DNA from 2 places in the Ectothiorhodosinus mongolicus genome. Region 2 is predicted to be linked to the other one. Evidence: predicted binding sites of a transcription regulator. Region 2 holds the regulator's gene; the other holds the start of a gene.
The links. The regulator LexA, encoded in region 2, represses DNA repair genes until DNA is damaged. The targets are predictions, from matches to a motif close to TACTGTNNATATNNACAGTA.

Region 1: the regulator LexA is predicted to act here: its motif matches at 6,127-6,146, upstream of CKX93_RS00295 (error-prone DNA polymerase).

What each region holds. Positions count from the first base shown of each region.
Region 1 is NZ_CP023018.1:92,532-108,216, reverse strand. Features, by position in the region: gene CKX93_RS00310 (efflux RND transporter permease subunit) at 1-1,215, shown strand, start outside; gene CKX93_RS00305 (quinone oxidoreductase family protein) at 1,248-2,225, shown strand; gene CKX93_RS00300 (hypothetical protein) at 2,232-2,957, opposite strand; gene CKX93_RS00295 (error-prone DNA polymerase) at 3,025-6,111, opposite strand; gene CKX93_RS00290 (phasin family protein) at 6,267-6,644, opposite strand; gene CKX93_RS00285 (DJ-1/PfpI family protein) at 6,812-7,471, shown strand; gene CKX93_RS00280 (Y-family DNA polymerase) at 7,494-8,732, opposite strand; gene CKX93_RS00275 (NADP-dependent malic enzyme) at 8,800-11,109, opposite strand; gene CKX93_RS00270 (hypothetical protein) at 11,331-11,762, shown strand; gene CKX93_RS00265 (adenosylmethionine--8-amino-7-oxononanoate transaminase) at 11,807-13,159, opposite strand; gene CKX93_RS00260 (KamA family radical SAM protein) at 13,216-14,580, opposite strand; gene CKX93_RS00255 (aminotransferase class V-fold PLP-dependent enzyme) at 14,768-15,685, shown strand, end outside.
Region 2 is NZ_CP023018.1:1,890,814-1,906,498, reverse strand. Features, by position in the region: gene CKX93_RS09240 (YceD family protein) at 1-380, opposite strand, end outside; gene CKX93_RS09235 (Maf family protein) at 539-1,132, shown strand; gene CKX93_RS09230 (ion transporter) at 1,231-2,067, shown strand; gene ubiG (bifunctional 2-polyprenyl-6-hydroxyphenol methylase/3-demethylubiquinol 3-O-methyltransferase UbiG) at 2,039-2,827, opposite strand; gene CKX93_RS09220 (NAD(P)-dependent oxidoreductase) at 2,862-3,752, opposite strand; gene CKX93_RS09215 (ABC transporter permease) at 3,807-4,643, opposite strand; gene CKX93_RS09210 (ABC transporter ATP-binding protein) at 4,649-5,419, opposite strand; gene lexA (transcriptional repressor LexA) at 5,531-6,133, shown strand; gene imuA (translesion DNA synthesis-associated protein ImuA) at 6,143-6,742, shown strand; gene pabB (aminodeoxychorismate synthase component I) at 6,810-8,267, opposite strand; gene CKX93_RS09190 (efflux RND transporter periplasmic adaptor subunit) at 8,281-9,462, shown strand; gene CKX93_RS09185 (efflux RND transporter permease subunit) at 9,506-12,610, shown strand; gene CKX93_RS09180 (TolC family protein) at 12,615-14,162, shown strand; gene mobA (molybdenum cofactor guanylyltransferase MobA) at 14,198-14,815, shown strand; gene moaA (GTP 3',8-cyclase MoaA) at 14,847-15,685, shown strand, end outside.

The sequences.
Region 1 (15,685 bases), 200 kb from region 2:
CATGAGATTTTGGAGCAGGACATGCAGCCCGCTCTGGACCTGATTCCGGGTTTGAGCACGTTTGCCTTAGTGCCACCGTCCTTACCCAGCGCTGGTGGCGGTGCCCCAGTGGAATTTGTGATCCGCTCCACAGATGTGCCGGAGAATATGCAGGAGATTGCGCAAGAGATGATCGGCCGTGCCATGGCCAGTGGGCGTTTCATTTTTATTGACGGGGACTTAAAGATTGACCGGCCGCGCACCGAGATTGTGATCGACCGCGAGAAAGCGGCGCTGATGGGCGTGGACATGCAAACCCTATCCGGTGATTTAGCGGCTTTGTTTGCCGGCGCGCCAGTGAATCGGTTTTCAATGGAGGACCGATCCTATAGGGTCGTACCCCAATTGCAGCGCGTCGATCGTCTCAACGCTGAACAGCTCAAGGATCTTTATACCCGCAATGCGCAAGGCGAGTTGGTCCCTCTGGATACATTGATTTCGCTAGAGCACAGCGTGCAGCCGCAACAGCTGAAGCGCTTTCAACAGTTGAATGCGGTGACCTTATCGGCGGTGCCTCGGCCTGGGGTGACCTTGGGCGATGCTTTAGCGGAGCTCGATAAGATCGCCGCCGATGTACTGCCGCCGGGCTACAGTGTCGATTACGCCGGGCAGTCCAGACAGCTGGTCATGGAAGGTCAGCAATTGGTGATGACCTTTTTCTTCGCGCTGATTGTGATTTATTTGGTGTTGGCGGCTCAGTTTGAGTCGTTCCGCGATTCCCTGATTATGTTGGTAACCGTGCCGATGTCGATTGCCGGTGCGTTGATTTTTGTGAGCTTGGGCTTTACCAGCTTGAATATTTACACCCAGGTGGGGCTGGTGACGCTGATTGGCCTGATCGCTAAACACGGCATTTTGATTGTGGAGTTTGCCAATAAGCTGCAGGAAGAGGGCCTAGCTAAGCGTGAAGCCATCGAAAAAGCCGCGGGGATCCGTCTGCGACCGATTTTGATGACTACTGCAGCAACGGTATTAGCAATGGTGCCTTTGTTAATCGCCACAGGTGCAGGCGCTGGAGCGCGCTTTGCCATGGGTTTGGTGATTGCCGCGGGGATGACCATCGGCACGTTGTTCACCCTTTTTGTGGTGCCGGCGGTGTATCTCTATTTGGCCAAAGATCGCCAGGCAGAGACCGCCTTACCCGATTCTGAGCCGGCTGGCGCCTCCAGTTCCTAGTGGGGGTCTTTACGTTTTAAAGGAAAAGCGGTATGAGTTTTGCGATTCAAATCCATGAAACCGGTGGCCCCGAGGTGATGCGCTGGGAGCCCATGAGTGTGGTTGATCCTGAGCCAGGACAGGTACGTCTGCGACAAACCGCGGTGGGCTTGAATTACATTGATGTGTATTTCCGGACGGGGCTTTATCCTCTGCCGCAAATGCCTGGCGTACTCGGCATGGAAGCGGCCGGTGTGGTTGAAGCCCTCGGCGCTGAGGTGCAGGACTTATCAGTAGGGGATCGGGTCGCCTACGCCGCGACACCGCCGGGCGCTTATGCTCAAGAGCGCAATATGCCTGCTGAACAGTTGGTGAAACTGCCTGACGACATCAGTGATGAAACGGCTGCAGCCATGATGCTTAGGGGCATGACAGCGCATTATCTGATTCGCCGCATTCATGCCGTGAAACCCGGCGATACTGTGTTGATTCACGCGGCAGCCGGCGGTGTCGGCCTGATCGTGTGTCAGTGGGCCAAGCATTTGGGCGCTACCGTGATCGGTACCGTGGGGAGTGCTGAGAAGGCGGCTTTGGCGGCCGCTCATGGTTGTGATCACCCGATTCATTATCAAGAAGAAGATTTTGTGGCGCGCGTGCGCGAGCTCACCGGCGGTAAAGGTGTGGATGTGGTTTATGACTCGGTAGGTGATGCCACTTTCATGGGTTCGCTGGATTGCTTGCGTTCACGCGGCATGATGGTGAGCTTTGGCAATGCATCAGGCGCGGTGAAGCCGTTTGCACCGGGGCTTTTGGCGCAAAAAGGCGGGCTGTTTTTGACCCGACCCTCGCTGTTTCATTACATCTCTACGCGTGAGGAGTTGGAATGGGCGGCGCGGGATTTATTTGAAGTCGTGCAGCAGGGCGTGGTGAAGATCGAAATCGGCCAGCGCTATGCGTTAAAAGATGTGGCTAAAGCTCATGCCGATTTGGAGGCGCGACGCACCACGGGCTCGACCGTACTGATCCCTTAGGGCGGGTTATTCCGCCGCTTGGGCGCGTGGCGGCCCCATAACACCGGCGACGCGCAAACAGCCATGGAAGGCAAGGGCTGAGGCGCCCTCATGCTGACGGTCCCAGCAAGAGACGATATTGTCGAAGCAATGATCGATGGCGGCTCGGCCGCCGCGGCATTCATGGGCAGCGAGCTGGGTGAGGGTGTCCACCGTGTCATGGGTGATGGTCATGGGTCCTTGGGCGATCATCCAGCGCAAAGCATCGCCAGCGCCTTTGAGTGAGAAGCTGAGCTGATGCAGTTCACCAAAATCATCCTCAACCCGCAGACTCACGGTATCGCCGCGCATGAGCGCTTGAACGAGCGCAGAGGGCGGTTCACCACTGCCGGGCTGCCATAAAGCCCACTCCAATGTCTCGCGGTCTTGTTGGGCGCGCTGTGCTCCGGGGCGGATATAGGTCGAGATAATCGGTGCCTCGCCGTTCCCCATGACTTGGGCTTCGACGCAACAGGCTTGATCGGCGAGTCTGAGTTGGGCGTTATTAATCAATATCGCGGCTTTGATCGGGCCTTCTTGAGTTTGGCCAATGGCGAAGGCGTGGCCATCATCGCTGCGGGTGAAAGCCAAGACGGTGAGCTGTTCGCTGGAGTCCTCGACGGTGATCCACCAGTCGCGAATTTGTTCATGGGCACTGACTTGGGAAGCCGAAGCCCAGAATAAAACCCCGATTAATAGCCTGCTAAGGCGCATGTGCCGGACTCTTTGTGGGGTGCCTATCTGAATCTGACCAGTTTGAGGGGTTATTGTCAAACCGGATTTAACAAAAATCCCGTGAGCGGGTGTGTAGAGCGCCCAACCAGGCATTGCGATTATCCAGTCGTTGGGCGATGAGATGCATGACGCCATCTTGCTGTTGCAGCTCACCTTGCACCTCCAGCAGCTGGGATTGTAATAGCGGCAGGCGAAAGCGCTCGACCAAATGCGCCCAAACAATAACATTCACCGGTCCAGTCTCATCTTCTAGAGTGAGAAAAACCGTGCCTTTGGCCGAAGCCGGATGCTGACGGGTGGTGACTAAGCCGGCATAGCGCACGCGGCGACGATTGCCCAAATTCGCCAGTTGGCGCGCAGTTTGGGTCGGGCATTGCGGTTGTTGTTCACGAATCAAAGCCAGTGGGTGGCGTCCCAAGGTTAAGCCTAAGCTGGCGTAGTCGGCTAATAGATTCTCGGCTTCATTGGGGGCGCGTAAGGCAGCTTTGGGTTCCTCAATGGGTATCCCATCCAGCAGGGGCAGGGGCGCTTCGGTGGCCAGTGCATCCCAGCGCGCGGCATGGCGATGCCCGCTGAGGGATTGCAAGGCATCGGCAGCGGCTAAGGCTTCTACTTGCCGGCGGTCGAGTTTGCTGCGACGGATCAGATCCTCACAATGGCTAAAAGTTTGTTGCTGGCGTGCTTCTAGTAAGCGCTGTGCGGCGCCTTGTCCCAGGTGCTGAATCAGACATAAACCCAAACGCAGACTCGGTTTTGCGGTGGGGCCTTCTAGGGTGCAATGCCATTGGCTATGACACACATCTACCGGTAGGACTTCCACGCCATGACGGCGGACGTCTTGAATCAACTGTGCGGGTGCATAAAACCCCATGGGTTGGCTATTAATCAAGGCGGCGGCAAAAGCGGCGGGATGATGGTGTTTCAACCAAGCGGAGATATAGGCCAGCAAAGCAAAACTGGCGGCATGGGATTCGGGGAAGCCATATTCACCAAAGCCTAAAATCTGATGGTAAATCTGCTCGGCATAGGCTTGCGGGTAGCCTCGGGCGGTCATGCCTTGCAGTAGGCGCTCACGAAAGACGTGTAATTGCCCTTTGCGCCGCCAAGCCGCGATAGCGCGCCGCAGACCATCGGCCTCACCGGCGCTAAAGCCGGCGGCCACTACGGCCAGTTTAATGACCTGTTCTTGGAACAGCGGCACGCCTAGGGTGCGTTTGAGTACAGCCTCAACATCAGCATGTGGGTATTGCACCGGTTCTAGACCCTGGCTGCGGCGCAGGTAGGGATGCACCATATCGCCTTGAATGGGCCCCGGGCGCACGATGGCCACTTGGATCACCAGATCGTAAAAGGTGCGCGGTTTGAGGCGCGGCAACATGCTCATTTGCGCGCGTGATTCGATTTGAAAGACGCCGACGGTATCGGCGGCACTGATCATTTGATAGACCTGTGGGTCTTCGCTGGGGATGCTGTCTAGGCTTAACTGTTGGCCGGTGTGCTCGGCGATGAGGCCGAAGCTGCGACGAATGGCGGTGAGCATGCCCAGTGCCAGGACGTCGATTTTCAATAGGCCCAGCGCGTCTAGATCGTCTTTGTCCCATTGAATAATGGTACGCCCGGGCATGGCCGCATTTTCTAAAGGCACTAGGGTATGTAGCGGTTCGCGGGAGATGACAAAACCACCCACATGCTGCGAGAGGTGGCGTGGGAAGCCGTAAATGTCTTTGACCAATTGCATGAGCCGCACAATGCTAGGGTCTTGTGGGTCCAGACCGACTTCACGCAGGCGCTCCTCAGCCAAGCCCGCATCCCAGCGGGCCATATTGCTGGCCAAGGCATCCAGGCGATCGAGGGCAAGGCCTAAGGCTTTGCCGACATCGCGAATGGCACTGCGGCGACGGTAGGTGATGACTGTGGCCGCCAGAGCTGCGCGGTCTCGCCCATAGCGGTTATAGATGTACTGGATCACCTCTTCACGCCGCTCATGCTCAAAATCCACATCAATATCGGGCGGCTCATTGCGTTCCTTGGAGATGAAACGCTCGAACAGCATATCGGATTTGGCGGGGTCTACCGCAGTAATCCCCAGGCAGTAACACACGGCGGAGTTTGCTGCAGAGCCTCGGCCCTGACACAAAATGCCGCGCTCACGGGCAAAGCGCACGATGTCATAGACGGTGAGAAAGTAGGGGGCATAGCCGAGTTCGGCGATGACGCTCAGTTCATGGGCGAGTAGCTGGCTGACCTTATCGGGCAGACCATCGGGCCAGTACGCTTGGGCGCCTTGGTCGACTAAGCGTTTGAGGGTGGTGTTTTCGTCTTCGTGTTCGGGCACATCATCCAGTGGATAGTGATAACACAGGCTGTCTAGGCTGAATTGGCAGGCATCGGCCACGGAAAGGCTATTAGCCAGCCAGTGGGATGGATAGTGCTGGGCTAATACTTCAAGCGGGCGCAGATGGCGTTCGCCGTTGGGGAATAGGGCGTGACCGGCTTGGGCGACGGTGGTGCCGAGGCGAATGGCGGTGAGTACATCCTGCAGCGCGCGGCGGGCGCGTACATGCATGTGGACATCGCCTACGGCGGTAATTGGCAGGCCGCTGTGGGCGGATAGATTTTCTAAATCCTGGATGAGTTGGCCATCGGTGGCGCTGCAAAACAATCCGCCGCCCAGCCAAAGGCGCTTTGGGAATTTTTCTTGCAGTGGTTTGAGTAGGTTTGGTGTATGTGTATTCAGGGTCTGGGAGTCGACGGCCCAAATCGCGATGAGATCATCGGTATCTTTGGGGAGGTTATCCAGGCTGAGGCAATACTGGCCTTTTTCGGCTTGGCTGCGGCCGATACTGATCAATTGGCACAAATGGCTGTAACCGCTTGTATTGCGTGCCAGCAGCATCAGCTGGCCACCGGGTAGATCTGTCAGTTGGATTTGTGTGCCGATAAGCAGCTTCAGGCCGTATTCTTTGGCGGCTTGGTGGGCGCGTACCACGGCGGCCACCGAACACACATCGGTGATGGCCAAAGCAGCGTAGCCCAACTCAGCGGCTCGCTGCACCAACTCTTCAGGATGCGAAGCGCCTCTGAGAAACGTGAAGTTGGTGACGCATTGCAGCTCGGCGTAAGCGGGCAGCATGCCAATCTCTCCTTATACTGTATATATCAACAGTATAAGCAAAAAATGGGGTCAGACCCCAATTGGGGTCGTACCCCAAATAAAGAAGGGGTCTGACTCCTACCAGTGAACCTGGCAGGGGTCAGACCCCATTCAAAGCAACGCTAAGTTAGGACTTAGGCGCTTTTCTTAACAGCAACTGGGGTTTCCAGCTTGGTCACAGTGGCCAGGCCTTCTTCGCTCAGCTTCTGAACCTGCTCAGCGAAACCGCGCTGCAGTTCGACCAACTCGTTGGCATCCTTGGCTACTTTTTCGCTCAGGTTCTTGGCAGCTTCGCCCTGGGCATTGATGTAGGCCTGCAAGCTCTTAGGATCGCTAACAGTCTGCATAGCACGCATCTGCTCAATGGCGACTTCAGAGTAGTTGCGCATGGTGGTCAAGTTGTAGTCAACCAGTTTGGACATGTGGTCGATCGTGGCGTTGTTGAACTTACGCACGGGGGCGGCCAATTTTTCCATCTGATCCTGCATGCTGTTGAACATTTCGGTGTACATGGTCTATCTCCTGATTTCGAGGGTTTAAAAAGATTCCAAGGTAGAAGCTTTTCTGACCTTGTTGCGATGCAGCATAAAATATCTTTTTGTGCATTGCAACATTTTTTTTCGACCAGACAAAAAGTGCAGGAATGTTGTACTGTCTCAACACCAAGGAGACCGTGCCTATGAACACATCTGAAGCAAATCGTACTTTGGTGGGGATTCTGATTTTCCCGCAGGTAGAGGTCTTGGACTTCACCGGCCCTTTCGAAGTGTTCGCTACCACACGTTTGGATGAGGCGCAGCGCACAGAAACCGAGTCACCCTTTGAAATCCGCTTGATTGCACAGAGCAAGGATCCGGTGACCACAACCGGTGGCATGCGGGTGCTGCCGGATCATGATTTCGCGGATTGTCCCTTTTTTGATGTATTGGTGGTGCCAGGGGGTAAGGGCACGCGCACCGAGATCCATAATCCGGTGCTGATCGATTGGTTGCGTCAGATCGGGGCCGGGATTCCTTTATTGGCGGGTGTTTGTACTGGCTCGATGCTGATGGGGCAGGCGGGTCTGCTCGATGGTTTACGCGCCACCACGCATTGGCGTTCCTTGCCTTGGATGCGCGAGGCATTTCCTGAAGTGATGGTGGTGGAGGATGAGTTTGTCGTTGATGCCGGTTCGGTGATCACCTCAGCGGGTATCTCAGCGGGCATTGATATGGCGCTGCATTTGGTGCTGCGCTTTCATGGTCAAGACGTGGCGCGGGCAGCAGCGCGTAATATGGAATATCCCTTTCCTGGCGATGGCGGCCGCCGGCGTTTGGTGCCGCATCAAAACGGCGATTGAACTCCTGCCAGTGATTGTTGGCTCAGGCAAATAATCCTTGAACCTGCCAGCCTTGATGTTTGGCGCGCAAATCTTGATAAACCCACAGACGCTGTCCTTGAGCGTTGGTGGCATCGCAATAATCGCGCCGTACATCGCGCATATCCCACCAGCCGGTTTCAATGCGCTCAAGATGGGGCGGCATAGAGATGCGCGCTTGGCAGGGGCTGGGGCGAGACACCAACCAAATGGGACGACGGGCGGCTGTCGTCGTGGCACAGGATACTGTCATTGCCTTGGGCGCAGCAAAAGAGGCGGTCTTCCAGGCCTGTTCGGGGCGATGGTCGGCATGCAGTTGTAAGCCGAATACGGCTTTTTCCCCTAAGCGCGCCTGCAGGCGCTCTAATAGTGGCTCAACCGAGCTCTGTGTCGAGCGGTGCTCCGCTGACCAAGGCAGACATGAGCGACTCTCCAGCAATAGGCTAGTGACGGGTGCGATTAAGCGTTGCTGTTGCAAATGCAGTTGGCACAGCTCCAATAGCTGAGCCATATCTCGACCGGGTTCCAGCAAACCAATGTCTAAGACGGTGTTGGGCTGTTTTTCATGACATAGCTGCAATTGCAAAGATTCGATGCTCAGGCCCCGACCGCGCAGCCATATCAGCAGGCTACTCAATCCCTTGGTGATCGGCTGTTGCAGTCGATTGGTGCTGTGTATGGCTTGTGCAAACTCGGTTTCATAGCGAAAACTCTGGCGACTGTGAAAACGATTCAGCGCCATGACCTGATGACCTTGGAGCGCATCCAGAAAAGCCAATAGTGCTGGACCAGTGCGCCGGGCCAGGCTGCTGCGCGGCAGTTTGAGCAGCTCACCCACGCGGCGCATGCCAATGCCTTGCAGAGCCTGATTCAGGGTTTTATCGAGCGCCAATGCCTGGATAGGTAGCTGCTTTAGGACATTCAACCAAGTGTCGGCGTCAGTGATAGAGCTACCCGGTTGATGGCGCGACAGCAATAAAGCCGCGGCAGGGTAGGGGGCGATGGCTTGGTCGATAGCGCCATAAAGGGCGTGTAGATCGTTGGTGATCTGTTGTTGGAGCGACTCAAGGCCACCAAAACAGCGCAGGCTACGACCGATTTCTAAAGCCAGCAGCTGCGGCTGTGCAGGCACATGCACGTGATCGCTGTAGTGCAAAGCCTGTTCGGCTAGGCCCTCAGGTAATGCCTGAGGGTGATGCCAGGCCAGCCATAACGAGTTCGCCGAAGATCGTATACTGTACATATATACAGTATAAATTAATTAATGGGGACAGACCCCTTTTTGCCAAAAAGGGGTCTGTCCCCATTAATTAGCCTTGCGGGATGGCGAAGCGGCTTTGGTGCTGCAAATACTGATTGGCATCGACCACCGCCAGCGCGGTCATATTGACGACGCGGCGCACCGAGGATGCCTCGGTCATGATGTGCACGGGTCGCGCAGCCCCCAGCAAGATCGGGCCCACTCCCACGCCTTCGCCACTGGTAGCCTTGAGCAGATTCAAGGCGATATTGGCAGCATCGATATTGGGCATAACCAGCAGATTAGCCTCGCCTTTGAGCCGAGAACCGGGTAGCAAGCGGTCGCGGATTTCCTGTTTGAGTGCGGTGTCCGCATGCATCTCACCATCCACCTCAAGTTCGGGATCCAGACGTTCGAGGATAGAGCAGGCCTGACTCATTTTGCGGGCGCTTTCCGAATCGACGCTGCCAAAATTGGAATGCGAGAGCAGGGCGACCTTGGGTGTTAAACCAAAATTACGCACTTCCTCGGCTGCCATCAGGGTGATCTCGGCAATGGTGCGCGCATCGGGGTTCTCATTGACATAGGTGTCGGTGAGAAACAAGGTGCGCTGCGGTAGCATCAACACATTCATGGTGGCGTAATGGCGCACGCCCGTGGCCAAGCCGATAGCGTCATTAATATGCTTGAGGTGATAAGCGTGCTGCCCGATCATGCCGCAGATCATCGCGTCAGCCTCGTTGCGTCTTAAAAGCATGGCGCCGATCAGCGTGGTATTACTGCGCAGGCGGTATTTCGCGACCTCGGGCGTGATACCGCGACGGCCCATGAGATCGTGGTATTCGTTCCAGACTTCGCGATAGCGCGGATCTGAGTCCTGATTGACGATCTCGAAATCCTCACCCGGCCGAATTTGTAGCCCAATGCGCTTGATGCGTGCCTCGATGACATCGGGGCGGCCGATGATGATTGGGTAGGCGATACCTTCTTCAATGACGGTCTGGATGGCCCGCAAGACCCGCTCATCTTCACCCTCCGGATAAACCACCCGGCGCGGCGAAGCCTTGGCGGCCGCGAACACGGGTTTCATCACAAAACCCGTCTGATACACAAAACTATTGAGCTGATCGCGATAGTTAGCGATATCTTCAAGCGGCGCAGTGGCGACGCCGGAGGCCATCGCGGCCTCGGCCACAACCGGCGCAATTTTCACGATCAATCTCGGATCGAAAGGCTTTGGAATCAGGTAGTTGGCACCAAAACCTGGGACATCTTCTCCATAGGCTTTAGCCACTAATTCCGACGGTTCTGCGCGGGCGAGCTCGGCCAAAGCCTTGACTGCAGCAACCTTCATTTCATCAGTAATGCTACGCGCACCAACATCCAAGGCGCCGCGGAAAATAAACGGAAAGCACAGCACATTATTCACCTGATTGGGGTAATCCGAGCGCCCTGTGGCCATAATGGCGTCGGTACGTACAGCCTCAACCTCCTCTGGCAGGATCTCTGGATCGGGGTTGGCCAGCGCCATAATGAGCGGCCGCTTACCCATTTTCGCCACCATATCTGGCTTGAGCACGTTACCTGCCGATAAGCCGAGAAAAATATCGGCACCCTCGATCACTTCGCCAAGCGTGCGAGCGACCGTATCTTGTGCGTAAACCTGCTTAATGGAATCCATGTCCTCAGGTCGCCCTTTGTAGAGCACGCCATGAATATCGGTCACCCAGATGTTCTCGCGTTTTAAACCGAGTTGAACCAATAGGTTTAAACAGGCGAGGGCAGCGGCACCGGCACCAGAGGTCACTAATTTGATATGGCCCAAGTCTTTGCCGGTCAGGAATAAAGCATTAAGTACGGCCGCTGCCACCACAATCGCCGTACCATGTTGATCGTCATGGAAAACCGGGATGTTCATGCGTTCGCGTAGCCGCGACTCGATATAAAAGCATTCCGGTGCCTTGATATCCTCGAGGTTGATACCCCCAAAGGTGGGCTCCATCGCCGCAATGATATCGACCAACCGGTCGGGATTTTTCTCGTTGAGCTCGATATCAAAGACATCGATATTGGCGAACTTTTTAAATAAAACCGCCTTGCCTTCCATCACTGGCTTGGCAGCGAGGGGGCCGACATCCCCCAGTCCTAGCACCGCCGTTCCATTGGTGACGACGCCGACCAAATTAGCGCGAGTAGTCAGCCTGCTGGCTTGCGAGGGATCAGCCGCAATGGCCCTTGAGGCGGCCGCGACTCCTGGCGAATAGGCGAGAGCGAGATCTCGCTGATTGGTTAACCCTTTGGTGGCGACCACCGAAATTTTTCCGGGGCGTGGTTCGCTGTGATAGTCCAGAGCGGCGGTATTGATGCTGGTCTTGTCCATGCCTGCGCACAACTTGTTGTTATGAGTCTGCACCCATTATCCGCGCTTTCTGCACAAAAGGGGTACGACCCCGGTTTCAAGATGCGAAAAATGGGGTCGTACCCCATTATTTAACATAATATATATTATGCGCAATTTAGAGGGGCCTTCGGGAGTAGCGCTTCCGGCCCCAATCCCCCAGAATGCGGCCTCTGAGCTTTGTCACCGTGTTATTTGTGCTTATGTCTGAATACCAGAAACGCTATCAAGCCCTATCGTTTGATCAGCGCATGGAACTGGCCCTCTCAGCGGATTTGGATTCGCAATGGCGTCCTTTTCTGGTGAACGATCAGCACGCACAGGTAAAAACTTATTTTTCACGTCGCGTTGACCTTCGCGCCGAGGAAGTCGCCATTCTCCTGGCCGACCCCAATCAGACCGTGCGTCTCAATTGCGCCAAACGCTCTGATCTAACTTCTGAACAAGTGGAAGCTTGTGTCTGCGATCAGGACCCGAATTTGCGCTATTTCATCGCCCGCAATCCCTTGATTACCGATCTACAGCGCCAGCGCCTTTTAGAAGACAAAGATGTGTTGGTGCGTATCGCCGCGCGCAAAGGGCCTAAACAGCGCACAACCCGCGCCCGCCCCGGCCAGGCGGAAATGATTCGCTAGGCAAGCCGCTGTTTCTGATGCCCGGGTAGCCCGAGCTCCTCAAGTCAATCACGCGTCGCCAAATCAATGCCTTCGGCCATCACGCGTGCCAAATGCTGGATTTGTTCAGGCTCGATGACATACGGCGGCATCAAATAGGAAACATGACCCAACGGTCGCAACAGGGCTTGGTTGGCCAATGCGTGCTGATAAATCTTCAGGCCGCGGCGCTCTTGCCAGGGATATGGCGTTTTAGCGAGTTTGTCCTTGACCATTTCTACGGCGGCGATCATCCCAGTTTGGCGCACATCACCCACATGGGGGTGATCTTTCAGCGGCGCCAATGCCTCACTCATGACATCTGCCAGCATGCGATTACGCTCGAGTACAGGGGAAGCCTCAAAAAGGTCCAATGTCGCCAACGCAGCGCTACAGGCCAAGGCATTGCCGGTGTAAGAGTGAGAATGCAGAAACGCCTGCAGGCGTTCATATTCGGTGTAAAAGGCCTCGTATACCTGGTCATGCGTAAGCACTACAGATAACGGTAGATAGCCGCCCGTAAGGCCTTTTGAGAGGCACAGAAAGTCGGGAGTAACATCCGCTTGCTCACAAGCGAAAAACGTTCCAGTGCGGCCAAATCCTACAGCGATCTCATCGGCAATGAGGTGCACGCCGTATTGATCACAGGCCTGCCTTAAAAGGCGCAAATACTCGGGGTCATACATGCGCATGCCCCCAGCGCATTGCACCAAGGGTTCGACGATCACCGCGCACACCTCTTCCCCATGCTGTTCAAGAGCCTGTTGCATGTGACTAAATTGGCGCTTAGCGACGTCTTTGGGGGTTTCACCGGGTTCGGCATAGAAAGCGTCTGGCCCCGGCACAGTGATGACATCGAGCAGCAACGGTTTATAGGTTTCTTTATATAAAGCCACATCGCCCACAGACAAAGCGCCCATGGTCTCGCCGTGATAGCTATTGCTTAAACAGATAAAACGGGTTTTCGCCGGCCTGGCCTGATTGAGCCAGTAATGAAAGCTCATCTTCAATGCGACTTCGACCGCAGCAGAGCCGCTATCCGCGTAAAAACAACGAGATAGTGGACTTGGCGCACGTTCTACAAGACGTTCGGAAAGACGTATCACCGGCTCATGAGTAAAGCCGGCCAGAATCACATGCTCTAGCTGTGCCGCCTGCGTGCTGATCGCCGCATTGATGTGGGGGTTGGCGTGGCCAAACAGATTGACCCACCACGAGCTCACCGCATCGATATAGCGATTGCCGTCAAAATCTTCCAGCCAAACGCCCTGCCCGCGCCGGATCGGAATCATCGGCAGATGTTCGTGATCCTTCATTTGCGTACAGGGATGCCATACCACCGCTAGGTCCCGCGCGGTCAAACTATCATTTTTGCCCATTGGCTGATGATATGCGCCCGGTGACATTGATCCAACTAGATGCTTTAAAAATAGGATTAAAGAGCGTCTGGGGTCATGGCGGCGTACTCATCGCTGAAGAAGAACTTGTCGGCGCCGAAAGCCGGTTTGAGTTGATCCAGCCAAGTAGCCTTGGGATCGTACTGGGCGAAAAAGGGTTGCTGTACCCAGTCTGGATTTCTCGCTTGGATGAAACGCAGGACAAACACTTTCTCGCCCTGGATTTCCGTGACTCCTTGAATTTCGACCTTGCCCGGCCCAGCGCTCATGGAGGGGCCGCGTGCCGTGCGCCCTACTCCTGAAACCTGCTGCATAGCCTGACGATAAATCTCCCAGGCACCCACCAGCGGCACTTCGAAATAGCAGCGCGCTCCGGTGTCGCGTTCCACAAAGAGATAGTAAGGCACGATGCCGAGTTTGACCTGCTCTCGCCACATATCCGCCCAAGTCTCGGCCGAGTCATTGATGTGCGCCAGCAAAGGCCCTTGGCTGCGGATTTGCACGCCGGTGTCGCGCAGGCGGCGAATCGCTTCTCTGGCGATGGGGGTGCTCATCTCGCGTGCATGGTTGTAATGCGCCATGATCGAGACATGCTTGCCCGCATTTACCAAGCGTGCCAGCAAACCCAACAAATCATCAGCATCCTCGTCGGTGACAAAGCGATGCGGCCAGAACGTCAGGGATTTGGTGCCCAGGCGTACGGTTTGCACATGTTCGAATTCGGGTCGGGTTAAGGGGTCCAAATAGGCCGACAGGTGGCGGGTTTTCATGACCATCGGGTCGCCGCCGGTCATCAAAAGATCGGTAACCTCAGGATGCGCCAACAGGTACTCTTGAAGCGTATCGGCCTGGTTGCTGGCCATGCGCAGATCGCGATCACCGACAAACTGTGCCCAGCGGAAGCAAAAGCTGCAGTAGCTGTGGCAGGTCTGACCTTGGCTGGGGAAGAACAACACCGTCTCTCGGTATTTATGCTGCAGACCATCGATGTTCTGCCCGTCCAGCTGTGGGATATTCATCTCCATTTGTCCGGCCGGATGGGGATTGAGCTCAGCACGAATTTGGTCCGCTAGGATGCGGGTTTGGGCGGCATCAGCACCGCTATCATGCAGCTTGGCCATGCGCGCGAAGTGCTTCTCGCTGAGCATGCCCTGTTGCGGGAACACCAGCTGGAAGATCGGATCATGGGGCACCGCACGCCAGTCAATGAGCTCGTTGATCACATATTCATTGACACGAAAAGGCAACACACTGGCGACGATGCGCATGGCGCGTTGCTGCTCTTCTGGTAGTTTGGCCAGTTGTGATATCTGCGACATCTGCCGATCGGTAAACACGCGAAATGGGCGCGCATTAAATGAGCGCAAAGCATCTCTGCGATGCAGTGTCACCACTGAATTCATCTCTTTCTCCTGTTGTGCGGGCAAGAACATAACCAATGGGGTACGACCCCAAATGGGGTCGTACCCCATTCCAGCGGAAAGGGTCGCCCCCTTCACAGTTGCCCTAAAATAGTGCGATAAAGCTGGGGCACCCTAACAAATACCGATATGTGGGTGCAAATTGCCGACCCATAGGAGTCCGCTCGATATGTTTGATGAATTCCCTCAAGAGGCTGGGCTGATTCACCTGAATCATGCGGCGGTAGCACCCTGGCCGAAGCGTACCTGCGCTGCGGTCAAAGCCTTTGCTGATGAGAATATGCGGGTGGGTTCTTCCCATTATCCGCGGTGGCTGGCGACGGAGCAGCGCCTGCGTGAACGACTGGCGCGGCTGATGAATGCTCCCGCCGCTGAGGATGTCGCATTACTCAAGAGCACCTCTGAGGGTTTGTCGGTGGTGGCTTACGGCCTGAACTGGGCCGAAGGTGACAATATCGTTTTGCCCACGCATGAGTTTCCGTCTAACCGCGTGGTCTGGGAGTCCTTGCAGTATCGCTTTGGGGTGGAAGTGCGGCAGGTGGATATTTCCGCGGATGATCCTGAGGCCGCTTTATTAGCCGCTATAAATCCTCGAACGCGCCTGCTGAGTGTCAGCGCGGTGCAGTATGCGCGGGGTCTGCGTTTGGATTTGCCGCGCTTGGGCGAAGCCTGTAGAAGTCGGGGCGTATTGTTTTGTGTCGATGCCATCCAACAATTGGGCGCCCTGCCCTTGGATGTTCAGGCCTGTCACATCGACTTCCTGGCAGCCGATGGCCATAAGTGGTTGCTGGGCCCGGAGGGTTTGGCGGTGTTTTATTGCCGGGCTGAGTTGCGCGATGCCCTGAAGCTTAACCAATTTGGCTGGCATATGTTAGAAGCCGCAGGTGACTACGACCGCAGCGATTGGGCGGTGGCCGCCGATGCGCGTCGCTTCGAGTGTGGCAGCAGTAATTTGCTGGGTATCCATGCACTAGAGGCCAGTGTTTCGCTCTTGGAGGAGCTGGGCATGGGCTTTGTCGGTGACGCTTTAAAACGTAATGTGGAATATCTCATCGACCTGTTGGACCAGACTTCGTTCGAGGTGGTG
Region 2 (15,685 bases):
TCCTCCAACGCCACGATCACATCTAACTGTCCATCCTCTAACTCTACCGGCTCGGCTTCTGCCGTTTCGCCCCCAGCCGCATCGCGACTGAAAACATCGGTTACTGGTGTCCAAGCAAAGTCCGAGACCAGGTCCCAATCCATGCTCTGCAGGCAGCGTTGGCAGGTGAGTGCCACTGGCGCCTGTACCCTGCCCTGGATTCGGCAGCGCCCGGGGCGCGTCAACACAAACTCCAGTTCTGCCACGATTGGCCCACGCAGATCCACCACTGCTTCTGCCAACCGCGGAAAGTTTTTCACCGGCAAGCTGCCGCGCAGTGACTGTCCCCGGTTGGCCAGTAATAACGGATTGACCTGACGGGGCAAGGCTGCGACGGACATAAGCGCGCAATTCTAAGGTCTGGGACCATGGGTGTCAAAATAAAAACGGGCGTGTCTGCTTGAAAAGCCGCGCAGGCATCAAGGATACTGCCGGGGCTTTTTGACGCTGCCCTAGCGCCCCGCAATTTTGCACTGTCGCCTGCTGCCCTGAGAATTCTATGAGCAAACCCCTGATTTTGGCCTCGAGCTCTCCCTATCGCCGCGAATTACTCGAGCGCTTACGGCTGCCTTTCACGTGTTTCTCGCCGGATGTGGATGAGACTCGGCAGCCTGAGGAGAGCCCCGAAGCGATGGTGCTGCGTTTGTCACAGGCTAAGGCCCGGGCAGTGGCGACGGCGCTGGCTTCGCAGTATCCGGATGCATTGATCATCGGCTCGGATCAGTGCGCGGTGCTCGATGGGCAAGTACTGGGTAAGCCAGGCACCGAGGACAAGGCGATGGAACAGCTGCGCGCCTCGTCGGGTCGTTGTGTGACGCTGCATACCGGGCTTTGTCTTTACGATGGGGACTCGGGGGATGAGCAGCTGGATCGGGTCGATTTTAAGGTGCATTTTCGCGTCTTAAGCGATGCTGAGATCCAGCGATATATCGCGCTGGAGCAGCCGCTAAACTGTGCTGGCAGCGTCAAATCCGAGGGTCTGGGGGTGGCCCTGTTTGAGCGCCTGGAGGGCGAGGATCCCTCGGCGCTGATCGGCCTGCCTTTGATTCGATTGACGCGGATGCTGCGCGATGCAGGACACCCAGTTATTTAAATTGTAAAAATTGGGGACAGACCCCTTTTTTCGAAAAAAAAGGGGTCTGTCCCCAATTTTTATTGTCCCCAATTTTTATTTTGGAGGAAGGCTGAGCTATGTCGGTTGCTGTTGATTCTGGTCTTCGGGGCCGGCTGGGTGGTTTCATCGAGAACCGCACAACTCAGCGCCTGATTATCGCGCTGATTCTGATCAATGGGGTGATTTTGGGGCTAGAGACTTCCCCTGCCCTGATGGATCAGGTGGGCCCTTGGCTGATCGGCGCGGATCGCTTGATTCTGAGCGTTTTCGTGGTGGAGATATTAATCAAGCTGTTCGTGCAGCGCGCGGCGTTTTTCCGTCAACCTTGGAATGTGTTTGATTTTCTGGTGGTGAGCATCGCCTTAATTCCCACCAGCGGGCCGCTAGCGGTGCTGCGAATCCTCAGGCTGCTGCGCTTGGTGTCGATGGTGCCGAAGTTGCGCTTTATCGTCGAAGCGCTGCTCAAAGCTGTGCCAGGCATTTTGTCGATTTTCGGTTTATTGATCTTGCTGTTTTACGTGTTTGCGGTGATTGCCACCGGCCTGTTTGGCCAGCAATACCCGGAGTGGTTTGGCCATCTGGGGCGTTCGATGTACACGCTATTCCAGGTGATGACGCTCGAGAGCTGGTCGATGGGGATTTCGCGGCCAGTGATGGAGACCTTCCCTTGGGCTTGGGTGTTCTTCGTGCCTTTTATTTTGGTGGCGACCTTTACCATTTTGAACTTATTTATCGCCATTATCGTCAACACGATGCAGACACTAGCGGTGGAACAGCAGGAGTTTGAGCAAGAGACCATCGAGAAGGTGGTGCATAACGAAAGCGAGCAGCTGCATGATGATCTCAAGGCGCTGCATCGGGAGATTAGCGCTTTACGCGCAGAGATTAAGCAGCTGAAGTCCGGTCAGAACTGAGGCGGCGCCACATGAGCATGTAATTGATGCCCATGTATGGGGTCAGCGACATACCGCGAGTGAAGGGATTGACCCGCACACCCGTGCGCTCGATGACCTCCAAACTGTCTCGATTGAGCAGCTCCTCTAGTGTTCTCGGCGGCACGAAGCGGCGCCACTGATGAGTGCCTTTGGGTAGCCAGCCGAGCACATATTCAGCACCAAAAATCGCGGTGAAACCGGCGATCCAAGTGCGATTTAAGGTGGCGATGAAGCCCAAGCCGCCGGGCTTGACGAGCTGGTTGCAGGCGGCCATGAACCCGGGCAAATCCGCCACATGCTCCACCACTTCCATATTCAGCACGACGTCATATTGCGCACCGGTGGCGGCCAGCTCTTCGACAGCGATGCATTCATAGCGCAGGTCAAGCCCGCTGTTTTGCGCATGCTGCTCGGCGATGAAGATGTTGCGTGGCGTGACATCAACGCCATGGACGCGGGCGCCGAGTTCTGCCATCGCCTCGCTGAGAATACCGCCGCCACAGCCAATGTCGAGAATCTCTAGGCCGGTAAGCGGCTGGGGCTGTTGCGGATCGCGGCCCAGATAGTGGCAGAGCTGGTCACGAATGTAGCCGGTACGCACGCAGTTGAGCGTGTGTAATGGCCAGAACGGCCCGCTGGGATCCCACCAGCTTTTTGCCAGCTGGGTATAGCGCTCGACTTCTTGGGGATCGATGGAGCTGGCCATGTCAGCGCTCTGCTGGCGGTTAGGACTTGTCATTGCCGGGACGCGTCATCTTTTGGACTGATCATCGTTAGCTCTGACCCGCGAGCTTCCTTTGAAGTTCGGCGACGACAGCGGAATCCTCTTCGCCGCGCCCCTGCTCCGCCATGGTGTGCAGCCATTGGGCGGCCAGCGAGGCACCCATCAGCGGCACGCCGAGTTGCTGAGCCGCTTGAACGACGATGCCCATGTCTTTGCTGTGCAAGCGGGTTTTGAAGCCCGGTGGGTAGGCGCGATCGAGCATGCGCTGACCATGGACTTCCAGCACTTTTGAATAAGCCAGACCGCCGAGCAGCGCCTCGCGCATGGCTGCGGGATCCACACCGCCGGCTTCGGCCAAGGAAATAGCTTCGGAGACGGCAACCAATGACTGGGCGACGATGAGCTGGTTGCAGGCCTTGGTGATTTGCCCGGCGCCGTGATCGCCGACGTGGGTGATTTTGCCGGCGACGCAGTCGATGATCGGCCGCAGCTTTTCGAGCACAGGGGCTTTACCGCCGACCATCACCGTGAGCGTGCCGGCGATGGCGCCGGCTTCACCGCCGGAGACCGGGGCATCAAGAAAGTCGATGCCCATTTCCGCCAGCGCCTCAGCCATATAACGGGTGCGCACCGGACAAATGGTGCTGTGGTCAATGACCGTGAATCCGGAGCTGGCGGTTTCTTTAACGCCGCTAGGTCCGAGCAGGATTTGTTCAACATCGGGGGTGTCTGAGACGTTGGTAATGAGCACATCGACGCTTTGGATGAGCTCGGTGAGGCTATTATGGGCGTTGGCGCCAGCGGCTTTAAGCGGCTCCAGCGACTCGGGACGGCGGGCCCAGATATGAAGTTCATGGCCACCGTTTTGCACATGCAGGCTCATGGGTCGACCCATAATACCCAGTCCAACGCAGCCAACTTTCATGCGATTTTCGCTCATGTGCGAGGTCCTATGTTTAAGGTGCGCTTGGGGGTCATGCGCAGGTTTCCATCGTTAGAACAGCAGCCGCTTTTTTAACAGGGCGGTGGCGATACTTAAAGCTGCGAGGCCGTATGCCAAGACAACGCCAAGGTGCAGCAGAACTTGGGTAGGCCATTGCCCGATGATCAGCGGGCGTACGAGCTCGATGACATGATACAGCGGCAGCCAGACCATGACTTGGCTGACGACGGGAGGCAGCTGATCCATGGGAAAAAATACACCAGATAGCAATAACATAGGCGTTAAAATTAATGTGAAATAGTAAAGAAAGAAATCGTAGCTACGCGATACGGCGGTCATGATCATCGCCATGGAACCAAAGGTGAAGCCAGCGAGAAAGACGACGGGCAGGGAGAGTAACGCACGGGCATCGGCGACTAGGCCAAGCACTGATGCGACCACCAACATGGCGCTAGCGGCAAATAAGGCTTTGGTGGCGGCCCAGAGCACTTCACCAAAGACGATGTCGTCTAGGTTGAGCGGAGCACCGAGCATGGCATCCCAGGTTTTTTGTTCGGACATGCGGGTGTAGGCCGAGTACATGCCCTCGAAGCTGGAGGTGTTCATGGCGCTGGAGCAGATGATGCCGGAGGCGAGAAACACGATGTAGGGGATGTCGCCGACCTCACCAATCAAAAGGCCAAAGCCAAAGCCAAAGGCCAGTAGGTACAGCACCGGCTCGCCGAAGTTACCCATGATCGAGGGCAGCATGATTTTGCGCCAGACGCGTAGGTTTCGCCGCCAAACGGGCAATGCGCGCAGGCTCAAGCGTGGCAGAGTGGTACGCAACGGGTTAGGCCGAGACTGGGTTGTGGCCTTGGGCGCGGCTTTGGTGGGGGCGTTGGGCATGGGCTCTAGTCGCGCAGCTCGTGGCCGGTGAGTTTGATGAATACTGTTTCCAGATCCTTAGCCTTATGCTCTTGAATCAGGGCTTGGGGGCTGCCGCAAGCAACGACTCGACCCTGATCAATGATGGCCAGGCGATCGCAAAGGCGCTCAGCCTCTTCCATGTAATGGGTAGTGAGAATGAGGGTCGTACCCCGTTTTTGCAGTTCTTTGAGGCGCTGCCAGATGTGATGGCGGGCCTGAGGATCCATACCGGTGCTAGGCTCGTCGAGGATGACCAGTTCGGGGTTATTGATGAGCGCGCGAGCGAGCATCAGGCGCCGACGCATGCCGCCGGAGAGCTGGCTGATGCGCGCGGTCTGGCGCTCTTTCAGGTTGGCGAAGATGAGCAACTCATCGACGCGGCGCAAGCGCTCTGCCCCACCCAGACCAAAGTACTCCGCATAGGTGTAGAGGTTCTCCCAAACCGTGAAGTCAGGATCGAGATTATCAAATTGGGGTACGACCCCTAAATTTTGGCGCGCTTCACGGGCCATGGCCGGGACGGGATAGCCCAGGACCGTGAGCTCCCCTGCATCGGGCGGGGTGTGGCCTAGGAGCATGCGCAAGGTGGTGGTTTTGCCGGCGCCGTTGGGCCCGAGCAGGCCGAAAAATTCGCCGGGTCGCACAGCGAGGTCGATATGGTCGACGACGATGCGCCCGTCATAGGTTTTGAGCAGACCTCGGGCCTCGGCGATGGCCGCTTCGGGAGGGCTTGAGGTGACGGCAGCAGAGGTCATGGCACACGCGGATCGGGGGACGCAGGGATGCTGGCATAGCGGATGGTGGGTTTCAAGCAGGTTGTCTCTTGGTGGGGTTTTGGCGTACTGTATATAAATACAGGTAAAATTATGGATAAAGCACTCACTCCCCGCCAACAGCAGATTCTGGATTTTATTCGCAGCGCGCAGAATGAGCGGGGCATGCCGCCAACGCGTGATGAGATTATGCGTGCTTTTGGCTTTCGCTCACCCAATGCGGCGGAGTGTCACTTGCGGGCGCTGCAGAAAAAGGGGGTGCTGCGCCTGACCTCGGGGGTTTCGCGGGGCATCCAGCTGACCCAGCCAGGCGGTATGCCGCTGATTGGGCGGGTGGCAGCCGGGCATCCGATTTTGGCGGTGGAGCATATCGAGGATCATTTTCATATTGATGCGCGCTTGTTTAAGCCGGCGCCGGATTATCTGTTGCGGGTGCAGGGTGACAGCATGATCAATGCCGGCATTCATGATGGCGATTTGTTGGCGGTGCATCGCACGCAGGTGGCAGAGCCTGGCCAAATCGTCGTGGCGCGCCTGGATGATGAGGTGACGGTGAAGCGGCTGCATCGCCAGGGGCAGCGGCTACAATTGCTCGCTGAGAACCCCGCCTACCCGCCTATCGATCTGGATCCGGACAAGACCTCTTTGTGCATTGAAGGGATTAGCGTTGGCGTGATTCGCCCGCAGCCACAGTAGGTGTGTGCGATGCGCGATCCGGTGGCGCTGAAACAACTGCTGGAGCAACGCTCCGATATCTGGCGGGCCGGTGAGAGTGCGGGCGGGCAACAACAGCCGCGTCTATCAACCGAAGATGCGCGGCTGGATGCGCGTTTAGGCGGCGGCTGGCCTATGGGGCAGCTAACAGAATTGCTCTTGGATGCACCAGGCATCGGCGAGATCAGTCTATTGGCGCCGTGTTTGGCGCAGCTCACCCAACAGCAACGCATTATCGCTTTGGTGGCGCCGCCCTATATTCCTTATGCGCCGGCCTTAGTGGCGGCTGGCTTGGCTTTGGAACGGGTGTTGGTGATTCGACCACGCGCCGCGGAACAGGCACTGTGGGCGTGTGAGCAGATTTTGCGCGATGGCAGTGTGGCGGCGGCGCTGTTTTGGCCTGAGCGGGTGACGGCTTTGCAGTTGCGGCGCTTGCAGCTGGCTGCGGCTCAAGGGGCATGTTGCGGCTTTATTTATCGCCACAGTCGCTGGGCGGCAAGCGCTTCGACGGCGGCGCTGCGCTTGCGGCTTTATCCGGATCAGCCTTGTCGGCCACGCATTGAGGTGTTGAAAAATCGCGGGGTGGCTTGAGCTTCTTAATTGGCTCGTGTTAATTGGCTCGTGGGATGGCTTTTCTCGGGCCGTTGTGGCGCGGGCATTAGCTATTGGTGAGAATGGCGCGCAGGGCTGAGGCTTTGTCGAGCGTTTCTTGGTATTCCTGGGCGCAATCCGAATCGCTGGTGATGCCGCCGCCGGAGCCAAAATAAATCTGTCCCCTTTTGTGGAGCGCGGTGCGGATGGCGATGTTGGTGTTGAGGTTGCCGTCAAAGCCGAGGGTGCCGATGGCGCCGCAGTAGATGCCGCGGCGATGCGGCTCGAGTTCCTCGATGATTTGCATGGCGCGCAGTTTGGGGGCGCCAGTGATGGAGCCACCGGGGAAGCTGGCAGCGAGCAGATCTATGGCATCTTTGCCGGGGGCGAGCTGGCCGGTGACGGTACTCACCAGATGATGCACGTTGGCGTAGCTTTCTAAGGTGAACAGCTGCGGCACTTGGATGCTGCCCGGCGTGCAGCAGCGGCCGAGGTCGTTACGCAATAGATCAACGATCATGAGGTTTTCGGCGCGGTCTTTCAGGCTTTCTTGGAGGCATCTCGCCTCTTGTGCATCTTGCTCTGCATCGGGGTGACGCGGCCGCGTGCCTTTGATCGGTCGGGTGGTGACAGTGCCCTGCTCTAGCCGCAGAAAACACTCTGGTGAGTTACTCAGAATCTCGAACTCCGGGAGTTTGAGGTAGGCGCCATAGGGTGCGGGGCTGTCGTGTCGCAGCTTGAGGTAAGCGGCGAAGGGGTCGCCGGTGACCTCGGCGCAAAAGCGCTGTGCGAGATTCACTTGATAGCAGTCACCATCGCGGATGTAGTCCTGCAGACGCGCGAAAGCGCCAGCATATTGCTCAGCCGTGAGGTTGCTGCGCAACTTTGAACGAGATTGAAATGGGGTACGACCCCACTCAGCGAAAGATGGGGTACGACCCCAACTAGCGGTGCTCGTTGGGGTCGTACCCCATTGGTTGAAGTAGTCCACAAGGGTGGGCCAGGCGTCGCGGGTGGCGGGGGTGTGGCCTTGGCCGACGAGCCAGACGGCGGATTCTTGATGGTCGACGAGGATGGCCCAGTCGTAGATGCCGAGGGTCATGAGGGGGATGCTGGGTTCATCACGAGCTTGGGTGGGGAGCGACTCGAGACTGCGGCCGAGATCATAGGACCAATAGCCAGCGGCGCCCCCGAAAAACGGCAGCGCTTGCTTTGCGTCAATGGTAGGGCACATCAGGGGGGCTAAGCTGCGCCGCAGCACGTGTAAAGGTGGTTCAATGGAGGTGCTGACACTTTGCCGCACCAGCTCGGAATCCAAACCACCATCCCAGTGAGTGATTTCGGTGCCGTGGGCATGGCTAACCAGCGTGATCCAGGGCACCAAACACAAGACATCCCAACGTGCACGGCCTGAACCGCTGTCCAACCAGATGGCATAATCGCGATCGGCGAATGCGGCGAATAAAGCGGCACTGTCGGACGGGCAATCGAGCCGGACACAGCGGGGATAAGAACTAATCGACATAAGCGGCATTCTAATGCAAGCAATGACACTCACTGAAAACAAAAAGAAAGCGCTGGTCCTGGGTCTGGGAGCGATCGGCGCATTATTGGTATTTTTGTGGCTGCAAAGCGGCGATGAGGCGGATACCGCGCCAACGCGCGCAGCCGCCAGCGTCGCGGTCACGGCCAGCGATGTCATGGTGCAAGACATCACCCAACAACTACGGGTCAGCGGCACTTTGGCGGCAGCGCAGCGCGTGGAGATCCCGGCGCGGGTGGCCGGACGGCTGAATCACCTAGCCGTGGATATCGGCGATACAGTACGCAGCGGCGATCTGTTGGCGGAATTAGAAGACGATATTTATCGCCAAGAATATTCTCAAGCGCAGGCTGAACGCGATGTCAGCCGTGCCAATTTAGCGGAAGCGGAAGCCGCCTTGGCTCAGACTCGACGGGCTTTGGAGCGCACGCGCGAGCTCAGAGCCCAAGGCATTGCCGCACAGCTAGAGCTGGAAACGGCCGAGACCGATGTGGCGGCGCAAGAGGCACGCGTGCAGCTGGCCGCCTCCCAAATTGCGCAGCGCGAGGCGGCACTCGAAAACGCTCGCACGCGCTTAACGTATACCCGCCTCATTGCCGATGGCGACGATACCGAGCAGGAATGGCAGGTGGCGGATCGCTTTGTCGATGTAGGGAGTATTTTGCAGGCCAATACCCCGGTCATGGCCTTGGTGACCCAAAACCCGCTGCGTGCCCAGGTGTTTGTCACCGAGCGCGATTATGCGTTTTTAAGCAGCGGACAAAGCGCGCGCATCGTAACGATCGCCTGGCCTGACGAGGATTTCATGGGGCGGGTAAAGCGCATTGCGCCGGAGTTTCGCGAAGCTTCAAGACAAGCGCGAGTGGAAATTGAAGTCCCCAACGACCAAGGCCGCCTAAGACCCGGCATGTTTGTTGAGGTGCGTATTGCCACACGTACGGTGAGTGATGCCGTGACCGTGCCGATCGACGCTTTGATCACCCGCGATGGGCGCCAAGGCGTTTATCTGCTGGAGCGTGATGATGATGACGATCTGCGCGCGCGTTTTGTGGCCATCACTCCGGGCATCGAAGAAGCTGGCCGGCTGCAGGTGGTTAGCCCTGAGCTCTCCGGGCGGGTGGTGACTTTGGGGCAGCATCTGTTGAGCGACGGCACCCGCGTCAGGGTCAGCCGATGAGCGCTTACATCAGCAGCGTCATGAGCGATGAGGTGCGCCGATGATCAATCCGGCACGCTTTACGGTGCCGCGTCCGGTGTTCACCAGCATGGTGACGCTGATTGTCGTGACCTTGGGGCTGATGTCGCTGTTTCGACTACCCATTGATTTGTTGCCGGATCTCACCTTCCCCACCATCAGTATCACCACGACCTATGAGAACGCCGGACCAGAGGAGATCGAGCAGCTGGTGACGCGCATCGTCGAGGAAGCTGTGTCGGCGGTACCGGGCGTCGAGCAGGTGACCAGCACCTCGTCTGAGGGCACCAGCAGCGTGCGCGTCTCGTTCACGTGGGGCACGAACCTGGATGAGGCGACCAACGATATTCGCGATCGCTTGGATCGCATCATCAATGCCCTGCCTGATGATATCGACCGGCCGCGGGTAAGGCGTTTTGATAGTGCGGCGGCGCCGATCATGTTGATTGGCATCGCGGCCGAGCTGGACCCTATTGAGCTGCGGCGCTTGATTGATGATCGCCTAAGGCCGCGGCTTGAGCGCGTGCCTGGGGTAGCCGCGGCGGATGTCTGGGGTGGTCTGGAGCGCGAGATTCGCGTTGAAGTTGATGCTGAGCGGCTTCAGGCCTTGCAGCTGAGTCTTGAAGATATTCGCCAAGCGCTCAGAGAAGCCAACATCATCGTGCCGGCGGGCGAGCTAGCGCGGGGGCGCTTGGATATGCGGCTGCAGACGCCGGGTGAATTCACGCGCATCGAAGACGTGCGCAATAGCGTGATTGCACTGCGTGATGGCGCGCCCATTTATCTGCATCAAGTGGCGCAGGTACGCGACACCCACCAACGCCTGACCCGCCTGATCCGCATTAACGGCGTGCCCGGTGTGCGCCTAGCGATCCAAAAACAATCCGATGCCAATACCGTGCGCGTGGCCCAGGCAGTGCGTGAGGAAGTCACACGCCTGCGGGCGGAGTTTCCGCAACTGGGGATTGATGACAGCATCGATTCAGCGCGCTTCATCGAACGCTCCATCAGCAATATCGGCCGGGCACTGATGTATGGCGGCAGTCTGGCGGTGTTGGTATTGTTGTTCTTTTTGCGGCATTTGCGCTTTACCCTGGTGGCTGCCACGGCGATTCCTGTGTCGATTATCGCCACCTTTGGTTTAATTTATTTTGGCGGCTTCACTCTAAACTTGATGACTCTGGGCGGCCTAGCGCTGGGCGTGGGCCTGATGGTAGATAACGCCATTGTGGTGATCGAGAACATCGCCCGGCGTCGCCAACAAGATGGCCTGGAGATTGCAGATGCGGCGCGTGAAGGCACGGCTGATGTGGCCGCGGCCATCACCGCCAGCACCTTAACCACATTAGCGATTTTCTTGCCGCTGTTTTTCGCGCAGGAACTGGCCGGGGTGTTGTTTAAACAGCTGGCTTTTGTGGTGGCCTTTGCGCTCTTTTGTTCGTTATTGGTGGCCTTGACCCTGGTGCCGATGCTGATGGGGCGTGAGGTGATGATCCGGCCTCGCCCTGCCCCAGCGCGCATTGCCTCGGTGGGACAGTGGGCCGGCTCAATCGTGGCGCAGATCGAGGCGCGCTACCTCAAGGCTTTGGATGGGGCGCTGGAGCACCGCAAGAAAACCGTGGCAAGTGCCGCGGCGATTTTCCTCGGTTCGCTTTTGCTCATACCCAGTTTGGGGACCGAGTTTATGCCCGCCACCGATGAAGGCGAGCTGCGCCTGACGGTGGTGATGGAGCCTGGTACGCGGCTAGAAGTCTTGGATGACACCGTGCGCCAGGTGGAAGCCATTTTGGATGAGCGGGTGCCAGAGCTGCGCACGTTAATCAGCAGCATCGGCGCCTCAGGTTTTCGTGCGACTTCGCCTTCGACCGCCAGCATGCGCATTTCTCTCGTACCCCAAGCCCAGCGCAGCCGCTCGACCGAGGAGATCGCGCGTGAGTTGCGGCGCCATGTCGGCGCCATCCCCGGGGCCACGGTGCGGATTCGCGCCAGCTCGGGGATGATGATGGGTGGCATGGGCGCCGGCGGTGACAGTGAAGAGCGCCTGGCCATGGAGATTCGCGGCTTTGATTTACGCATGATCGATGCCGTCGCCGAGGAAGTGCAGCAGCGCATTACCGGTATCGAGGGCATTACCGATGTGCGCCTAGGTCGTGAGGGTGGCCGTGAACAGCAAGAGGTGATCATCGATCGGGCCCGAGCGGCGGATTTGGGGGTGAGTGTTAGCCTGATTGCGCGCAGCCTTGAGACCACAATCAGCGGCGGTAGTGCCGGGCAGTTTCGAGATCGCAGCACGGAAAGCCGTATTTGGGTGCAGCTGCGTGATGCTGAGCTCATGAGCCTAGATGAGATTTTGACGCTGACCGTGCCCGGGCGCGATGGGCCAGTCATGCTGGGTAATGTCGTGCGCTTTGAGCCGAGCATTGCGCCGCTGCAAATTCAGCGCATCGAACAGCAGCGCGTCAATACCGTGAATGCCAATATTTCCGGTCGGGATTTGGGTTCTATCGTCGCTGATGTGCGCGCTGAGTTGGCACAAATCGCCCTGCCCCGGGATATCGATATTCGCTTTGCCGGCGATGTCGAAGAACAGCAGCGAGCGTTCACTGAGCTCGGTTTTGCGCTGCTGGTGGCGATCGCCTTGGTGTACATGGTGATGGCCAGTCTCTATGAGTCGCTCAAAGATCCCTTTATCGTCATGTTCGCTGTGCCTTTGGGCATTGTTGGCGTGATCGTCATGCTGCTTTTATCGAACACAACGATCAATGTGCAATCGCTGATTGGCACCATCATGTTGGTGGGGATCTCGGTGAATAACGCGATTTTGCTGGTGGATCAAAGTGCGCGCCTGCATCGCGGTGAACAAATGCCGGTATTTGACGCAGTGCGTGAGGCGGCGCGGCGGCGCTTGCGACCGATTTTGATGACCTCGCTGACCACCATTTTGGCGATGATCCCGCTGGCCTTAGGTTTTGGCGAGGGTGGTGAGGCACAGGCGCCGATGGCCCGCGCTTTGATTGGCGGACTGGTGAGTTCGACGATGATCACCCTGTTATTGATGCCGGTGTTGTACACCCTCTTCCACCGGCAAAAACCGCTCACGGAGGCTGCGCATGCGCCGGCTGCATCTTAAGCCAATGAGACAGTTGCGCGATAAGGCGATGCGCACAGCCGCCCACCTCGGCTTGGCCTTGGGCCTAACCCTCGCCATGGGCATAGCCCCATCGCTTTCGGACGAATGGGGTCAGACCCCATCTGTGTCATCTTTGGCGCTGTCGGTGGAGGATGCGGTGTTTATGGCGTTGGAGCGCAATCGGGCTTTGGCGGTGGAGATGCTGCAGCCGCAGATTACCGGCACCTTTGCGGCGATCGAGCGTGCTGCTTTTGATCCAGTGATATTTGGGGAACTGCGCGTTGGTGAAACCGAAGAATTGCGCCAATTTGATCAAGCTGCTTTGGAGCAAACCTTTGTGCGTTCCGAACGTGATGAGCTGCAGCTGGGCCTGCGGCAAACCTTGCCTACGGGCACTGAGCTGGAATTGGTCTTTCGGACACAACGCAGTGACTCTTCCCTACCCCGCATCGATGAGCAATTCTCCGCGCGCGGCGGCCTAAGCCTAACGCAGGCCTTGCTGCAGGGTGCGGGACTGGGCACCAATCTGGCGCGGCTGAGACAGGCGCGTCTGGATACTGAGGCATCGGAATATGAATTCCGCGGCTTCGTGGAGAACTTGGTGGCCGATGTCGAAGCCACCTATTGGGATTACGTGCTGGCCAGCGAGCGGGTGCGGATTTTTGAACAGGCGCTGGAAGTGGCCTCGCAGCAACTGACCGAGACCCGCCAGCGCATCGCTGTGGGACAACGGCCTGAGACGGAAGAGACCTCGGCTTTGGCTGAGGAAGCGCTGCGCCTTCAGGGCTTGATTAATGCGCGGGCTGAGCGGGCACGCGCGCGCATGCGGCTGCTGCAACTCGTCAATGCCACCGATATGGGCTGGGAGACGCCGATCACACCCTTGGATGAGGCCCAAGGTGAGCTGCCCAGCATTGAGCCGGTGGATGCCTATTTGGCACTAGCCGCTGAGCTGCGGCCGGCATTGAATGAGGCGCGGCTGCGGGTGGCGCGCGGGGATTTAGAGGTAGTGCGCACGCGTAATGGGCTGCTACCGCGCTTGGATTTGTTTATCACTTTGGGCCAATCGGGCTATGCCGATAGTTTTAGCCAGGCATGGCGGGAGACCGACGGGCCGGGTTATGACTACAGCGTGGGGCTACGTCTAGAAGTGCCGATCGGCAACCGCGCAGCGCGTGCTGAGGCCTCTCGGGCACGCCTGTCGCGCGAGCAGGCTCAAGAAGCCCTAGGCAATCTCGAGCAGCTCAGCGCGTTGGATGTGCAGCAGGCATGGCTAGAGGCGCAGCGCACGCGGGAGCAGATTCGCGCCACCCGCTTAACCCGCGAGTTACAGGCGGAAGTGCTGCGTACCGAGCAAGTGCGTTTTCGCGTGGGCTCAGGCACGGCTTTGGCGGTATCGCGGGCTGAGCGCGACCTTCTGGAAAGCCAGCTCGATGAGGTTGAGGCGGTGATTCGTTATCGCCAGGCGGTGATTGAACTGTATCGCCAAAGCGGCAGTTTGCTGCTGCATCGGGGCATTGATGCCCCCGGCCCGATCGGTTTTGACTCTTGAAACCCTGAGGCACTCTCAGGTATACCCTAATTCTAATGATAAAAAATAATGCCCAACGCGGGCGAACGGGACTCACCGGCTTAGTACTTGCCGGCGGTCAGGCGCAGCGTATGGGTGGCGAGGAGAAAGGCCTGATCGTTGTCCAAGGCCAGTCGATGTTGGCTTGGGTATTGGCGCGATTGGTGCCCCAGGTGGAGGATGTGTTGATTAGTGCCAATCGACAGTTGGACGATTATGCGCGCTTGGGTCATCCGGTGGTGACCGATGCCGGCAACTCCCAAGGCCCGCTGTCGGGTCTTGTGGCCGGCATGCAGAGCCCGGGGGTGGAGCGTTTGATCACCTGCCCTTGCGATGCACCGCTTCTTCCCCTAGATCTCGCAGAGCGCTTGGAGACGGCGCGTGAACAGCAGTCTGCTCCCATCGCGGTGGCGCATGATGGGGTTCGCCTACAGCCCCTGTTTGCTTCAATTCCCACATCGATTCGCGGTGAACTTGCATCTTTCCTGGCAGCGGGAGAGTCTCGGGTCATGGCCTGGCTGGAACGTCACAGTGTGGCCATTGCGGACTTCTCGGATCAGCGAGAGGCGTTTGTGAACATCAATACGCCGGAGTCGCTGGCTGAGCTAGAAGCCAATTGGAGTGCGAGCCCATGAGCGTAAAAAGCATAGCCTGGAGCGTGAACCGATGAGTGCCACCACTGCCGGAAACACCCAGCTGATTGATCGCTTTGGTCGGCACGTCACTTATGTACGCATCTCCATCACCGATCGCTGCGATTTTCGCTGCGTGTATTGCATGGCTGAGGACATGGCCTTTTTGCCGCGCCAGCAAATCCTCACTTTGGAAGAAATCAGCGAGCTGGCCGCCACATTTGTCAGCTTGGGCGTGACGAAGATTCGCATCACCGGCGGTGAGCCGCTGGTGCGGAATGGCGTGGTGGGATTATTCGAGCAACTGGGTCGGCTTCGCGACCAAGGCCTTAAAGATCTGACACTGACCACCAATGGCTCGCAGCTCACGCGTTATGCCAAAGATTTGGCGGCGGCTGGGGTGCGGCGCATCAACATCAGCCTTGATAGCCTCAAAGCCGACCGGTTTGCGCGCATCACACGTCGCGGAGAGCTCGACAAAGTACTGGCAGGGATCGATGCAGCGCGAGATGCCGGTATTGAGCGCATCAAGATCAACAGCGTTATTCTCAAAGGTCGCAATGAGGATGAGATTCTGGACCTGGTGGAGTTCGTGCGCGAACGCGGCATGGACATCAGCTTCATCGAGGAAATGCCCTTGGGGGTCATCGGCGATCACGACCGCGCTGAGGTGTTTTATTCCAGCGACCAGGTGCGCGCCGATATTGAGCAGCGTTACGCACTCTATCCCACCACCGAAACCACCGGCGGGCCTTCGCGCTATTACCGTATGGAGTCGGGAGAGACGCGCGTGGGCTTTATCTCACCGCATAGCCATAACTTCTGTGAGAGCTGCAATCGCGTGCGCGTGACCGTCGAGGGGCGCTTGCTGTT